DNA from 3 places in the Zhongshania guokunii genome. Region 3 is predicted to be linked to each of the others. Evidence: predicted binding sites of a transcription regulator. Region 3 holds the regulator's gene; each other region holds the start of a gene.
The links. Region 3 encodes sigma-54, which starts transcription at its own class of promoters, with help from an activator protein. Its sites were predicted from a motif close to TGGCACANNNNTTGCNNT; they were not measured.
Positions count from the first base shown of each region.

Region 1: the regulator sigma-54 is predicted to act here: its motif matches at 2,009-2,026, upstream of AB4876_RS02305 (ammonium transporter).
Region 2: the regulator sigma-54 is predicted to act here: its motif matches at 2,984-3,001, upstream of glnA (glutamate--ammonia ligase).

Region 1 is NZ_JBFRYA010000001.1:498,357-503,446, forward strand. Features, by position in the region: gene AB4876_RS02295 (vWA domain-containing protein) at 1-986, shown strand, start outside; gene AB4876_RS02300 (TrmH family RNA methyltransferase) at 1,042-1,809, opposite strand; gene AB4876_RS02305 (ammonium transporter) at 2,269-3,573, shown strand; gene AB4876_RS02310 (glutaredoxin family protein) at 3,660-3,932, shown strand; gene AB4876_RS02315 (MOSC domain-containing protein) at 3,929-4,729, shown strand; gene AB4876_RS02320 (transglycosylase SLT domain-containing protein) at 4,732-5,090, opposite strand, start outside.
Region 2 is NZ_JBFRYA010000015.1:52,643-57,732, reverse strand. Features, by position in the region: gene glnL (nitrogen regulation protein NR(II)) at 1-587, opposite strand, end outside; gene AB4876_RS15470 (DUF4124 domain-containing protein) at 810-1,310, opposite strand; gene glnA (glutamate--ammonia ligase) at 1,467-2,873, opposite strand; gene thiI (tRNA uracil 4-sulfurtransferase ThiI) at 3,200-4,654, shown strand; gene AB4876_RS15455 (acyl-CoA thioesterase) at 4,651-5,079, shown strand; gene AB4876_RS15450 (hypothetical protein) at 5,086-5,090, opposite strand, start outside.
Region 3 is NZ_JBFRYA010000004.1:154,441-159,530, reverse strand. Features, by position in the region: gene mgtE (magnesium transporter) at 1-209, opposite strand, end outside; gene AB4876_RS06175 (HPr family phosphocarrier protein) at 322-591, opposite strand; gene rapZ (RNase adapter RapZ) at 600-1,457, opposite strand; gene AB4876_RS06165 (PTS sugar transporter subunit IIA) at 1,457-1,906, opposite strand; gene hpf (ribosome hibernation-promoting factor, HPF/YfiA family) at 1,946-2,233, opposite strand; gene AB4876_RS06155 (RNA polymerase factor sigma-54) at 2,315-3,805, opposite strand; gene lptB (LPS export ABC transporter ATP-binding protein) at 4,061-4,786, opposite strand; gene lptA (lipopolysaccharide transport periplasmic protein LptA) at 4,789-5,090, opposite strand, start outside.

The DNA.
Region 1 (5,090 bases), on a different contig from region 3:
GCTACTTTAGCGACCTGAGTAGCCTCGACGATATTATCGAGGCAATGATTCCCGATGACTGGCTGCGCAGGGAGTTCCTTAAGCAGCTCACCGACGAAGAAAAAGCCAAAATTGAGTCATTAGGTGGCCTAGATAAGCTCATCGAAGAGTTTAAAAAGCGGCTCGACGAGCAAAAAGGCCGCCACGCTGGCGGTAATAAATGGATTGGTACGGGCGGTACTTCGCCCTATGGCCACAGCGGTTACAATCCAGAAGGCATCCGCATTGGTGGTGAAAGCCAAAACAAAAAGGCCATTAAAGTGTGGGAGCGTCGGGATTTCAAAAACCTCGACGACAGCGTTGAGCTGGGCACTCGCAATATTAAAGTGGCTCTGCGACGCCTGCGCAAATTTGCGCGCACCGGCGCGGCGGACGAGTTAGATATTAACGATACGATTTCGTCCACCGCCAAGAACGGCGGTATGCTCGACCTAAAAATGGTGCCAGAGCGCCATAATGCGGTGAAAGTGCTGTTGTTCTTTGATGTGGGTGGTTCAATGGATCCGCATATTAAGGTCTGCGAAGAGCTATTTTCGGCGGCGCGCACTGAATTTAAGCACATGGAATATTATTATTTCCACAACTACATCTACGAGTCGGTGTGGGATAACAATATGCGCCGTCACGCTGAGCGCATTCAAATGCTGGATATTCTGCATAAGTACAGCTCGGACTATAAAGTGATTTTTGTGGGTGACGCGTCAATGTCGCCCTATGAAATTGTTCAGCCCGGCGGCAGTGTAGAGCATTGGAATGAGGAGGCGGGCGAGACGTGGATGCGACGTTTACGTGAAACCTATGAGAAGGTCGCTTGGTTAAACCCCGTGCCACCCTCAGACTGGGGCTGGACTCAGTCTATTAAAATGGTTGAAAAGCAGCTTGAGGGGCATATGTACCCCATGACCTTAGGTGGGCTTGAGCAGGCCATGGCTTATTTGGCTAAATAAATCTAAGCGCAAACGCTAGCGTTTGCGCTTTTCTTTTCCTGTTTCGTGTTACCAATTACAGGCCACTAAACGCAATTAACGCAGCCGTCACCGCGACATTTAGCGATTCGACGCCGTTGTGCATAGGGATTTTTAAGCGCGCATTGCAGCGCTTTTCCAAATTGCGGCTCACACCTTCGGTTTCATTGCCAAGAATATAAACCATACTGCCCTGTGCTTTGTAATCGAAAAGCGAGTGCTCAGCGTGGGACGATAAACAACATAGAGTGGCGCCATCGTCTTTCATGCGTAGTAATTCGGCATCCAGATCTTCGCAGTGGTAGATCGGCGCCTTGAAGAGGGTGCCGGCACTGGCTTTTATAACTAGTGCTGTTAATGGCGCGCCACCTCGACGGGGTAAGATAAGGCCATCGATACCACTGGCTGCCACCGAGCGAATAATCATGCCGAGATTTTGCGGGTTAGTTATGCGGTCTAATGCGATATAGCGGCGCGGCGATGCCTGCAAGTGATCAGCGCTAATAGCGGAGCAGGGCTGGTAGGCGCTGAGCTGTAGGTCGGCGGCCACGCCCTGATCTTGTTTACCGTTCTTAGAAATGCGCGATAGCGCTTTGCGCTCGTGCATCTCTATTTCAATGCCGCGCTGTTCGGCAAGCTGGCGCAATTCCCGAATAATGCCGTCTTCTTTATTGCTCTGAGCGAGGTGGAGCTTGTAGACCTGCATTGTAGAGTCTTGAAGGGCTTCTAGTACTGGTTTCCGACCATAGATCGTTAACAACTGGTCGAAAAATGCTTTGCGTTGCTGATAGTTCTCGCTGCTCATAGGGTTCGCTTATATTGCCGTGGTCTTGGGCTTGCTAAGGCCCTTTGCCGCAGCTGTGGGCACTCAGCGGGGATGCTGCGCGTGGGAGGGAATTTTAATTGAAAATGCCCGCGCTTACCTTGTTTTAGTCTATTTATATTTAGCGTTTTAGGACGACATATTACTTAATGCATTCTTGTGGTGCTTTTGCACTATGCTTGGGCATGATTATTGCTTCTAATTTGTGCGTTGCTGGATGTTCAGCAAATAACCTTTATGTCGCATTAACTTTAGCTGCTGTTTCTGAACCGCGCTTCTAAAAACAATGTTGCACATAAACAGTGAGTTACGAGTAGTTGTGTTGGGTTTTGCCTTGGTATCTAAATATACTTGCTAGGTAAAAAGCGCCCCAATACTGAGCGATTTAATTATAAACGAACCAATGTGGTGCGTAATGCTGCGCACTAGGAGATATTTTTGATGAAAAACAAGGGAAATTGGCGCCCGCTGCGTATTGCAGGCTTTCTCGCCGCTATTTTTGCACCACAGTGGGGATTTGCACAGAATCTCGACACCGGTAACACCGCGTGGATGTTAACATCGACAGCCCTTGTTCTGTTTATGACTTTGCCTGGATTGGCCTTGTTTTACGGTGGCTTAGTGCGTAGTAAAAATGTGCTAAGCGTATTAATGCAGTGTTTTAGTATTACCTGTCTAGCGTCATTGCTGTGGGTTGTAGCAGGGTATAGCTTGGCCTTTAGCGAGGGCTCGGCGTTTGTTGGTGGTCTGAGTAAAGCGTTTCTTGCTGGTGTAGGTGAGTCCAGTATTAGCGGCGATATTCCCGAAACCGTTTTTATTATGTTTCAGATGACTTTCGCGATTATTACGCCAGCGCTGATTATCGGTGGCTTTGCAGAACGGATTAAATTCTCGGCGGTAATGATATTTTCTGCGCTGTGGTTGTTGTTGGTCTACGCGCCCGTTACCCACTGGGTATGGGGCGGCGGCTGGCTGGCAGAAATGGGCTTGCTGGATTTTGCCGGCGGTACTGTTGTGCATATTACGGCCGGTGCTGCTGCATTGGTGGCGGCGCTAGTGCTCGGCAAGCGTCAGGGCTTTGGTCAAATGGCCTTGCCGCCACACAACCTGACTATGACCTTTATCGGTGCGGGCATGCTGTGGGTAGGCTGGTTTGGTTTTAACGCCGGTAGCGCCTTGGCTGCCAATGGTGATGCCGGTATGGCAATGCTGGTAACCCACTTGTCTGCAGCAACGGGTTGTTTGACCTGGTCGGCAATTGAGTGGAAGCGCTACGGCAAGCCGAGTGCTTTAGGTGCTGTAACGGGTATGGTAGCTGGTTTGGGTACGATCACTCCGGCCTCTGGGTTCGTGGGGCCAGCGGGCGCGATCGTAATTGGTCTGAGTGCGGGTATTGTGTGTTTTTATATTACTTTGGCAATGAAGCAGGTATGGAAGATAGACGATTCCCTGGATGTGTTTCCCGTGCATGGCGTCGGCGGTATATTGGGCACCTTTTTGGCGGGTATTTTTGCCAGCAGTGAGCTGGGTATATTCAGCGGCCAAGGTCTTGCCGAGGGTATGACCATTGCTTCGCAGCTTAAAGTGCAGTTGATTGGTATTGGCGCTACTTTTGCTTATACCGCGATTATTAGTTACGGTTTATTTGTACTTATAGACAAGCTAGTGGGTCTGCGCGTGAGTGCCGACGAAGAGGCGCAGGGCTTGGACATTACTTGTCACAACGAAGTCGGTTACGATTTATAATTTGTCCGCGGTTTATTTTGGTTTAAAAAAAGCCCAGTATTGCTGGGCTTTTTGTTTTTGGTGTATATCTATTTAGGGGTGGCGATATGGAAGTGCAGACGCCTGTGACGTCCTTTGCACTGTACGGGACTTCGGCCTGTCATTTGTGTGAATTGGCTGAAGCTGTTTTAAGTGAGCTTTTGGCGCAGGGCTACGATTGGCAAATAGAAGTGATTGATATCGCCGACGACGACATCTTGCTCGAGCACTATGCACTGTCTATTCCGGTGTTAGCTCGGATAAGCGACAACCTGGAATTGTGCTGGCCTTTCGATAGCGAGGCGGTGCTGGCATTTGCCGGTGAGCGGTCAGCGCGATGAGTATCCAAGTTTCGGGACTTTACTCTTATCCAGTTAAATCTCTGCGCGGCCACGCACAGGAAGTAACAAGGGTGACGAGCTGGGGCCCAGATCGCGATCGGCGCTGGTTGGTGGTGGACGAAGCTGGCCAATTCATCACCCAGCGCCAGCTTCCAAAAATGTCGCGAATTGGCGCCGAATACAGGGGGGAGGGTATTTATCTTTGGCATCTCGATTATGCCAATGCCGAGATTTACGTACCCGTAGCCAGTGCCCAAACTTCCTGTAAGGTGATGGTATGGGCAGATAGCTGCGCCGCCTTAGATGCCGGCGACGAGGCCGCTAGCTGGCTTAGCAGCTTGCTGGGCAAACCACTGCGGCTTTGTTACATGCCAGAGCAAACGCATCGGCAGGTGGATATGCAATTTGCCCAGCAGGGCGACAGGGTTAGTTTTGCTGATGGTTTTCCATTTTTGCTTTGCAATGCGGCTTCTTTACGGTTGTTTAGCGCTGGCCTCGGGCGGGAGATGGATATTTTGCGCTTCCGGCCAAATATCGTCATAAGCGGTGCTGAGGCATTTGCGGAGGATAATTGGCAACGTATTCGCATAGGCGATATCGAGTTTGATCTGGTTAAGCCCTGCGCGCGCTGCGCGATTCCCACTGTTAATTTGGTGGATGCGAGCCGCGAGGCGGATGTATTTATGATGCTAAGAAAACTACGTCAGCGGGGTGATGAGGTCTATTTTGGTCAAAATATGATCCATCGCGGCCAAGGCAATATTCGCCTTGGCGACGAGGTGAAAATTGTAAGCTAGCGCTAGTCTTTGAGTGCCGTGGCACTGGTTCTGGGGCCGATCTGGCGCTCAGTTTGGGCCAGCAGCGGCCGCTCTAGCTTTAGCTTTTCGGCGTAAATCACGCTAAAAGCCAGCACATTTTTAATGTATTCTCGGGTTTCGCCATAGGGTAGGTTCTCAATCCAGATGTCGGCTGGCATATCTTTAGTTTGGCGCAGCAATACCCGTTCAATTCGTCCTGGGCCGGCATTGTAAGCGGCGGTGGCTAATATCCGGTTGCCGCCGAACTGTTCAAGTAGTTGGCCTAGATAATAGCCACCCATGGCAATGTTCTTTTCAGGAATGAGCAAATCTTCGGTTTTGGGGCTTGGAATGCCCATTT
Region 2 (5,090 bases), on a different contig from region 3:
TTTTCAGGTGCGCGGTGAGGTCCGAGCATGGTGTCGACCAAATTGCGCAGCCGGTCGGCCTCTTCAATGATGATATTGGTGTAGTCATGGAGTTTGGGGTCGCTGAGCTCTCTTGCTAATAGCTGCGCTGCACCGCGGAGGCCGCCAAGGGGGTTTTTAACCTCGTGGGCAATACCGCGTATTAGCGCCTGACTATTTTGCTGTGACGACAATAGGCCTTCTTCGCGACTGATTCTAATAAGTCGATCCAGCGGCTGTAATTCGATGATGAGCGAGGTGCGGCGATTTTCAGTAACTGGGGTTACGGCGTAATCGACGGTAATTTCAATGCCTGAGCGCAAGGTTAGAACAGTCTCGCGTTTGGTATAAGCCTCACAGTTGTTAATGGCGTCGAGTAATTTTACAAGCGTGTCTTCTTGCTCGTGGAATAGCTTGGTGATCGCTTCGCCGTGAATACGTTGATCTGACACCGCCAATAAAGCCTCTGCCGCGGGATTTATATAGCTCACAGTCAGGTTCGGCTCTACCAATAAGATCGCCGTTTTAAGGTTGTCGAGAATTTGATGGTGGATATTACTCGGGGGCATAGCGTCGCCATTATGTTCGTAATGCATTAGCTCAAAGCAATTTCTAGGCCAAGCGAGTTTGGGTGGTTCAACTGGCAATATCGACGGCTTTCGAGGGGCTCATGTGATGAGGGTCCCAATTTAGTGCGTTGCCAGCGGTGGTGGCGCGCAATATTTGCGGGCGTTCCTGCCCTTAGTATAGAGGGTTAAGCTCCAAATTGGTGCGTAAATTATAGGCTTTGCTTAGTTTCCTGGCAGATACACCATGATGTCGACGGCGTCTTTGCTAATTTGCCTGCCGTGCTCGTCGATGATGCTTGCGCCTATGCGATGGGGGCCACGGCTTAGGCGGGGGATGGTGTATTGGGTACTGCTGGAGCGAGTGAGGGTGTCATTGTCTAGGCTAAAGACGATGCGCTGTGAGGGATCTAGTGGATTTTGGGTGCTAGTGCTAACGGTGGTGGCGATGAGTCCATTGGCGATAATGGCGCCGTTGTTGGGGGATTGAATTGTGATTCGGTTGTCGGGGCTTACGTTAATGCTAGTGGGGCGGTGGTTGGGGCGATTACTAACGTCAGTTGCTGGGGTGGTATTGGTGGGTGGGAGTTTCACTGGGGTGCTGTTCTTTGGCGCTTTGTCAGAAAACACAGTGTTGCCGTATTGGTCGGTAGAGCGGTAAATTTCAGTGGCAAAGCTAAGGCTGCTAAGCAGCATGGAACAAATTAGGAGTAGGTAGCGAGCCATACAGCACCTCGGTATTTAATGGCTCTATGATGTGGTGAAGCGCGGAGGAGTGCAAGCTTTGCGAATGGTGTGGTAGGTGTGTAGCGGGAATGAATAAAGGGAGGTTGTAGGTACAAAAAAGCCCGCATGAAGCGGGCTTTTTAAGCGCAGTATGGTTTAAACGCTGTAGTACATATCGAACTCAACGGGGTGAGTTGTCATGGCTAGGCGCTCAACTTCCTGAGACTTAAGGGCGATGTAAGCATCGATAGTATCGTCGTCAAAAACGCCGCCGGCGGTTAAGAATGAACGATCCGCATCCAGTGCCTGCAGGGCCTGGTCTAGGCTAGAAGCAACGGTTGGGATTGATGCGGCTTCTTCTGCAGGTAGGTCGTACAGATCTTTATCTGCAGCGTCGCCGGGGTGGATCTTGTTTTGAATGCCGTCAAGACCAGCCATTAGCATTACCGCAAACGCGAGGTAAGGGTTAGCTGACGGGTCTGGGAAGCGAACTTCAACGCGACGCGCTTTGGGGTTTGGTACAAAAGGAATACGGATAGAGGCAGAGCGGTTACGTGCTGAGTAAGCCAGCATTACCGGTGCTTCAAAACCGGGAACCAGACGCTTATACGAGTTGGTAGAGGCGTTGGTGAAGGCGTTAATAGCGCGAGCGTGCTTGATGATACCGCCAATGTAGAACAGGGCGGTTTCAGACAGGCCGCCGTATACGTCGCCAGCAAATAGGTTGGTGCCGTCTTTGCTCAGAGACATGTGAACGTGCATGCCGCTGCCGTTGTCGCCAACGATAGGCTTAGGCATAAATGTTGCGGTTTTGCCGTAGGCGTGGGCAACATTGTGTACACAGTACTTGAGGATCTGTACTTCATCCGCTTTTTTAACGCAGGTGTTTGGGCCAACGCCGATTTCACACTGACCAGCTGTGCCTACTTCGTGGTGGTGTACTTCAATGGTCAGGCCCATATCGGTCATGGCATTACACATGGCGCCACGCAGGTCGTGGAGGCTGTCGACTGGTGGTACGGGGAAGTAGCCGCCTTTAACACCTGGGCGATGGCCGGTGTTGCCTTCTTCAAAGTTGTCGCCTGATTTCCAGGCCGCTTCGTCAGAGGCAATCGCATAGCTAGCGCCTTCCATTGAAACTTTCCATTTAACATCGTCAAAAATGAAAAACTCGGGCTCGGGGCCAAATAGTGCGTTATCGGCAATGCCAGATGCGCGCATATAGTCTTCGGCGCGTTGGGCGATAGAGCGTGGATCGCGGTTGTAGCCCTGCATAGTAGATGGCTCTACGATATTGCAGCGGATGATAATAGTAGATTCTTCGGTAAAGGGATCAAGAACCGATGCGGAGTCGTCAGGCATCAGGATCATGTCGGATTCGTTAATGCCCTTCCAGCCGGCAATGGATGAACCGTCAAACATTTTGCCGTCTTCAAAAAAGCTTACATCGACGTCTGTTGCCGGAATAGTGACGTGTTGCTCTTTGCCCTTGGTATCGGTAAAGCGCATGTCCGCCCACTTCACGTCATTTTCGGCGATTAACTGCAGAGTGTTCTCTGACATTATGTTCGTCCTCCAGATAGAGAGAGTAAGTTTGAATTCGGCATCGCCGAGGAGTGTTGATTATATTCGCATTGTATTGTGCCGCATAGCGACGCAATCTGCGAACTGAAAAGGCAATAAACATGCCGATATTAGGCTATTTCATAGTATTACTTCGCAATGGCGTTTAATCGTTTTGCTTAAAGCTTGTGCATGAAGCTAAAAAGCCTGCGCCATATTGGTGCTTGTGTTGAAATTTAGCACTATTTTTGTGCGTTAAAGGCGGGCTGCCCCCTGTAAGGCTGAGGGGGTATAATAGGCGGCCCTCCAATTTTTTCGGTCGTTAAATGAAATTCCTCGTTAAATTATTTCCTGAAATCATCATCAAGAGTAAACCGGTTCGCAAGAAATTTACTCGGCAGCTGCGCGACAATTTGCGTAAGTTACTGCTGCCGCTAGACCCGAACCTAGAGATTATTCGCGATTGGGACAGGATAACTATTGAAACCGCTAGTGAGGACCCCGAGGTCATCGCTGGTTTTGTTGCGGTACTCAGTAATACGCCAGGTATTTCACACTTTGTTGAAGTGCTGGAATATCCTCTGGTGGATGTGCACGATATTTACGAAAAAACTCGCCTTGCCATTGGCGATAGCCTGCGCGGTAAGCGATTTGTGGTGCGTTGTAAACGGGTGGGTAAACACGACTTTAATTCTAGTGAAGTTGAGCGCTATGTGGGCGGGGGGCTGAATCAGCACGTTGAGTCAGCGGGTGTGGATTTGCACAATCCCGATGTGACGGTGCGTATCGAGGTGCGTCAGGATCTGGTTTATATTGTGAATCGGCGACTTGAAGGTCTTGGGGGGTTTCCGCTGGGCACGATCGATGCAGCTGTGTCGCTTATCTCGGGTGGCTTTGATTCGACAGTTTCAAGCTATCTAACCATGAAGCGCGGCATGCGTACGCATTTTTGCTTTTTTAATCTTGGCGGGCGCGAGCATGAGGTTGGAGTAAAAGAGGTCGCCTTGTATTTGTGGCTTAAATACGGCGCCTCCCATCGCGTGAAGTTTGTTAGTGTGCCCTTTGAAGATGTGGTTGGTGAAATCCTGAAAAATGTTGAGAACTCGCAAATGGGCGTTATTCTCAAACGCATGATGCTGCGTGCCGCATCGCAAGTCGCAGCTGAGTTGGAGGTGGCGGCCTTGGTTACCGGCGAGGCGGTGGCCCAGGTTTCCAGTCAGACTTTGCAGAACCTATCGGTCATCGATCAAGTCACCGACACCTTGGTGCTGCGTCCACTAATCTGTGCTGACAAGCTCGATATCATCAATATTGCTGCCAAAATTGGCACCGAGGCCTTCGCGGCCAATATGCCTGAGTACTGCGGGGTGATTTCGGTTAAGCCGACCACCCGCGCCAAGCCCGAAAAAATTGCGGCTCAAGAGGCGAATTTTGATTTTGCGGTGCTAGAACGGGCGATTGCCGCGGCAAATTACATCAATATTGACGCGCTTGCCGACGAGGATTTGACGGTAGCCGCCGTTGAGTCTTTACCGATTCCATTGCCAGATGCAGTTATTGTCGACGTGCGCCACCCTGATGAGGTTGATCGCAAACCATTGAAGTTAATGACAAGCGAAGTGCAGGCCATCCCTTTTTACGAGCTACATAGCCGCTTTGCCCAGCTCGACCAAGCGCGCACTTATATGCTGTATTGCGATAAGGGCGTAATGAGTCGTCTCCATGCCTCGCATTTGGTGGAGCAGGGTTTTGAAAACGTAAAGGTGTACCGTCCATCATGAGTGAAACTACAATTGCGCCTTTGTTTGATGTGTTAATTAAGCCGCGCTGGGCAGATCAAGACAGTATGGGTCATATTAATCACGTGCAGTATTTTCGCTATTTAGAAGAAGCGCGGGTCGATTGGCTTGATCAATCGGGCTTTGGAGAAGGTGAGGGTGCGGATAACTTTGGCTTGATTATGGCTGCGGTGGGCTTAAATTTTCGCCGAGAGTGGCATCATGGCCGTATGCTGCGCGGTAAGGCGTGGGTGCTGCATATTGGTAACAGCAGTTTTAGCTTGCGGCAATGTCTTTACTCGGAAGAGGGTAGCGAGCTGGTTGCCGAGGGGGAGTCGACCCTCGTTTGTGTCAATAGCGAGCACCGGCCAATACCGCTGCCGAAATCCGCTCGCGTTCATCTGCAGCCGCATTTATTGCCAGTGTGAAATTACTTAGT
Region 3 (5,090 bases):
TGGAGGATGTCACCTTCATTCTCAATGTCGATCAGCTGCCACAGCACACTACGAATTTTGTGTGGTGTGGATTCAATAAGGTGGGCGGCGTCTGCGGGGGGCAGGCCATTTAGCATGCGGCGGATTTGCAGGAAACCACCGGAACCCAAGGCGTCATTGAGGGTTTTGAGTTGGCTCTCGGTTTGAAGCTTGTCTGCAGTCTGGGCCATACCTATCCCTAGCCTGAGCCGTGATGGTTAAAAGAGTAGTCTGGCTAATTATCCTTTAAAGCGGGCCGCGCAACAATCCGCGAAGGAGTTGCGGGTGAAATAAAGTTAAATCTTACTCTCCCTCGCCAAAACGTTGATTAATAAGATCTTGTATTGCGGCCATCGCGGCATCTTCGTCGCTGCCATCGCAAATAACGGCGATCTCGGTACCCTTGCTGGCGGCGAGCATCATCAGCGCCATAATACTTTTGCCGTCGACTGATTTGTCGCCAATGCGAATGGTAACCGCAGCGCTATAGGCGGCGGTGGTGGCGACAAGTTTGGCTGCTGCGCGGGCGTGCAGGCCCAATTTATTAATAATTATTAGTTTGGTTTCGACCATCGTAATCTCTAGTGCTGCAGCTCGCGGTGGCGAACTTGGAGGTCTGGGTAATTGTTGCGAAGCACCTCTGCGAGGGTTTCAACCATATATACTGAGCGATGTTGGCCACCGGTGCAACCAATGGCGATGGTGAAATAGCTGCGATTGCTGGCTTCAATTTTGGGTAGCCATGTCTGTATATATTGCAGAATATCAGCGTGCATTTGCTGAACATCTGCTTGCTTGCTAAGAAAATCTTGTACGGCGGAGTCTCTGCCGGTTAAGGCACGTAAACCTTCCTGCCAGTGGGGGTTGGGTAGCATGCGTAAATCGTAGACTAGGTCAGCGTCGAGGGGTAGTCCGCGCTTGAAACCGAAGGACTTCAGCTGCACCGTTAGGCGGCTGGCGTCGGTGCCAAGAATTCGGTCGCGTATGGTCGCGCGCAATTCGTGGACGGTCATGTCGCTGCTGTCGATTGCCAGCGATGCTTCTACCACAATTGGTTCGAGGAGGATCGACTCAAGTTTGATCGCGTCGGCCAGCGGCAGTGAATCGGTTGCTAAGGGGTGGCGGCGACGGGTTTCGCTGAAGCGCTTAATTAACTTGTCGTCACCAGCATCGAGAAACACTATTCGCAGTTGAGCGTGTTTTTTGACTTGTTCACAGAGCGATTTAAACTTTGCTAAGCCAACTGGAGAGTTGCGGGCGTCGATACAGACCGCAACTTTCTGGTGGGCATTCAGCGGGTTTTGCGCTAGTTCGCGCACTAGTTCAGGTAGTAGCGACACCGGTAAATTGTCGATGGCATAAAAGCCTTCATCCTCAAGTTGGTGAAGGGCGGTACTTTTTCCGGAGCCGGAGCGGCCGCTGAGGATGATCATTTCCATTAGGGTTTCAATGCACGTTCAAGTAGCGCTTGGTCGGAGTCGGCATTGCGCAGGTCGCGACGAAACTCTTCCTCGTTAAACGCTGTGGCCAGTGCGCCGAGAACCTTGAGGTGCTCATCGTGGGCTTCGGCAGGGACAATAAGGGCGAATACGAGATCCACGGGGGCGTCGTCGATGGCCTCAAAGTCGATGGGCTGCTCTAGCTTAAGGAGCATGCCGGTGATCGCTGAGCAGCGGTTGCTGCGGCAGTGGGGAATCGCCACGCCGTGGCCGATACCGGTACTACCCAGACGTTCTCTGGCGAGCAATTCATTGAATAATTCGTCGGCGTTAAATTCGTCATTATCGGCACTGATTTCAGTAGAGATGTATTCGAGAAGACGTTTTTTACTGGTAACGGACGCACCGCTATGGGTGCGTCCTAGTGTGAGAATGGAATTGAGTATCATGGTTTCTTGCAACAGAGAGAGTGAGTGGATCGAAAGGTCTCAGCGACCTAGCGATTTTTCTTTGTGTTTAATTAATTGCCGGTCGAGTTTGTCGGTTAGGCTGTCGATTGCCGCGTACATATCCTCCGATTCACAGGTGGCAAATAAATCGGCGCCGGCAACGTGAACGGTGGCCTCGGCTTTCTGGACCAATTTTTCCACAGACAGGGTGACGTCGGTATTGGTGATATTGTCAAAGTGTCGTTGAAGTTTGCCGAGTTTTGTATTGACGTAATCGCGAAGAGACGGGGTGACGTCAACGTGGTGACCACTAACAGTAATCTGCATATTTTACTCCTTCATCGCTGAATATAACTAGCGCCTCACGGCGCGTGTATGACGACAATGACCGTAACAGGGGCACTGCCACTATACTAGTCGTTTCCGCTCGTTTGAGGGCGGAATAACCAGTGATTCTCGATATTTTGCAATGGTGCGACGGGCAACTTGGATGCCTTGCTCGCCTAGTAAGTCAGTGATTTTGCTGTCGCTCAGCGGCTTGCGCGGGTTTTCAGCGGCAACCAGTTTTTTGATTAGAGCGCGAATCGCGGTAGAGGAGCATTCACCGCCAGTATCGGTGGACACATGGCTGGAAAAGAAGAATTTGAGCTCAAAAATTCCCCGCGGGGTGTGCATGTATTTTTGGGTGGTTACCCGTGAGATGGTGGATTCGTGCATGCCCACCGCCTCGGCAATATCGTGCAGGACGAGTGGCTTCATGGCCTCTTCGCCGTACTCAAAAAAGCCGCGCTGGTATTCGACAATTTTGGTGGCGACCTTCATTAAAGTCTCGTTGCGGCTGAGCAAGCTTTTAATGAACCAGCGCGCTTCTTGCAAATTGTCGCGAATATAGTCGTTGTCGCTGCTATTGCTGCTTTTCCGCGCCAGTGCCGCGTAGTGGGCATTAATCTGGATTTTGGGGGCAATGTCGGGATTTAATTCGACCAACCAGCGATCATCCTTCTTGCTTACAAACACATCGGGAACCACATACTCGGTTGAGTCGGCACCAATGCCGTCACCGGGAGTGGGGTTGAGTGATTGAACTAATTTAATCACTTCGCGAAGCTGTTCTTCTTTCAAGCGGCAGCGGCGCATAATCTGGTTATAGTCGCGATTTCCCAATTGCGCCATATATTGGCTTACAACAAGGCTAGCTTCTTCGACGTAGGCTGTGCCTGCGGGTAATTGCTTCAGCTGAATTAAGAGGCACTCTTGTAAGTCGCGGGCAGCGACCCCCGGAGGATCAAATTGTTGAATGAGGTGTAAAACCGCATTGAACTCTTCAATTTCAATGTCTTCATTGGCAAAGCCTTCAACTAATTCTTCGGCGCTAACGGTTAGTCGGCCTTTTTCATCGATGGCATCGATAATGGCTTCGGCAATAATGCGGTCAATTTCTGACAAGCGACTGAGGTTAAGCTGCCAGCGCAGGTGGTCTTGTAGGGAGTCGGAGCTGGAGTTCCGGTAATCGTTGTTGTAGTCGCTGTCTTCCGACGAGGAGCCTGAGCCCGTGCCGCTGCCGGTGGTTTGGTAAACGTCGTCCCACTGGCTGTCGACGGGCAGATCTTCAGGTATATCACTGCGCTCAGCCCAGTCGGCGTCGGCTTCTGGTTGTGGCGCTTCTGTCTCTTGATCGCTGGTTTTTTCGGCCTTTTTGGGTTCGGCGGAGGTCGGTTCGATATTGACCTCGATGTCTTCGCCCTCGTCGCTGATTTCAAGTAGTGGGTTTGAGTCTAGCGCCGATTGGATTTCTTGCTGAAGGTCGAGGGTGGATAATTGTAATAAGCGAATCGCTTGTTGCAGCTGAGGTGTCATGGTCAAGCTTTGACCGACTTTGAGCTGTAGCGATTGTTTCATAGGCAGTGGCTTCTACAACAGGACAGTGGCAACACGAACAAATGAGTTTGTTCTACCGGCAATGATTATGCCTCTCTCTCAGTGTAGTCGGGACAATCATTGCCTGCAATACCTGTGCCGGTTCATTTGTAAAAGACTGGTAGTCTTTGAATAAAAACGTCGTGTTGCGCAATGGCGGTGGCCGTGCACTGCGACAGCCAAGTTTAGAACCTTTGGCGTGGCCGCAAAGTTACTGTTAAAACCTGTCGGGTGGGCTTATAGCGTAAATTTATCGCCAAGGTAAATGTCGCGCACAATCTGGTTGTTGAGTACGGTGTTGGCGTCACCTTCGGCGACAATACGGCCTTCGCCAACGATATAGGCTTTGTCGCAAATGTCGAGGGTTTCACGAACATTGTGATCGGTGATTAGTACGCCTATACCTCGCGCCTGCAGATGTTTGACGATATTTTGGATATCGTTTACCGAGATAGGATCGACGCCGGCAAAGGGTTCGTCAAGCAGGATAAAGCTGGGTTCGGTCGCAAGTGCGCGTGCAATTTCAACTCGGCGGCGCTCGCCGCCTGAGAGTGACATGCCCATGGATTTGCGAATATGGGTGATATGAAATTCCTGGAGGAGGGCCTCGAGTTTTTCATTGCGCTGTTTGCGGTTGAGGTCGCTGCGGGTCTCTAGAATGGCCATGATGTTATCGGCGACGCTCAATTTACGAAATATTGACGCTTCCTGGGGTAAATAACCGACGCCGTGTTTGGCGCGGCCGTTAATTGATAAGCGGGTAAGGTCGCGGTCATCGAGCCGGATCGAGCCGCGGTCGGCATTCACAATGCCTACAATCATGTAAAAACAGGTGGTTTTGCCGGCGCCGTTGGGGCCGAGTAGGCCTACTATTTCACCGCTGCTAATGGTGAGCGACACATCCTTAATGATTTCGCGGCCCTTGTAGGCTTTGGCGAGATTACTGGCTTGCAGTACGGGCATAATTAACGCGACTCTTCGCTATTGGTGCTTTCCGCTGGTGGGCTATTAGCGGGCTTGTCGTCGGCAGCGGTTTCGCTGTCGGGGATGGCTTGGGGTTGTAAGGTCATTTTAACGCGATGTTCTTTTTCATCGGTGCCGCCGTCGGCAACTACCATTTGTTTGCGGCCGCTGTACACCACGCGATCACCGGAGATCTTTGAGCCCTGGTGGGTGATGGAGGCATTGCGTTGCAGCAGAATCTCTTCCTGCTTTAGGCTGTACTCAATACGCTGAGCACTGGCAATGACCACGCCTTCATTGGCTC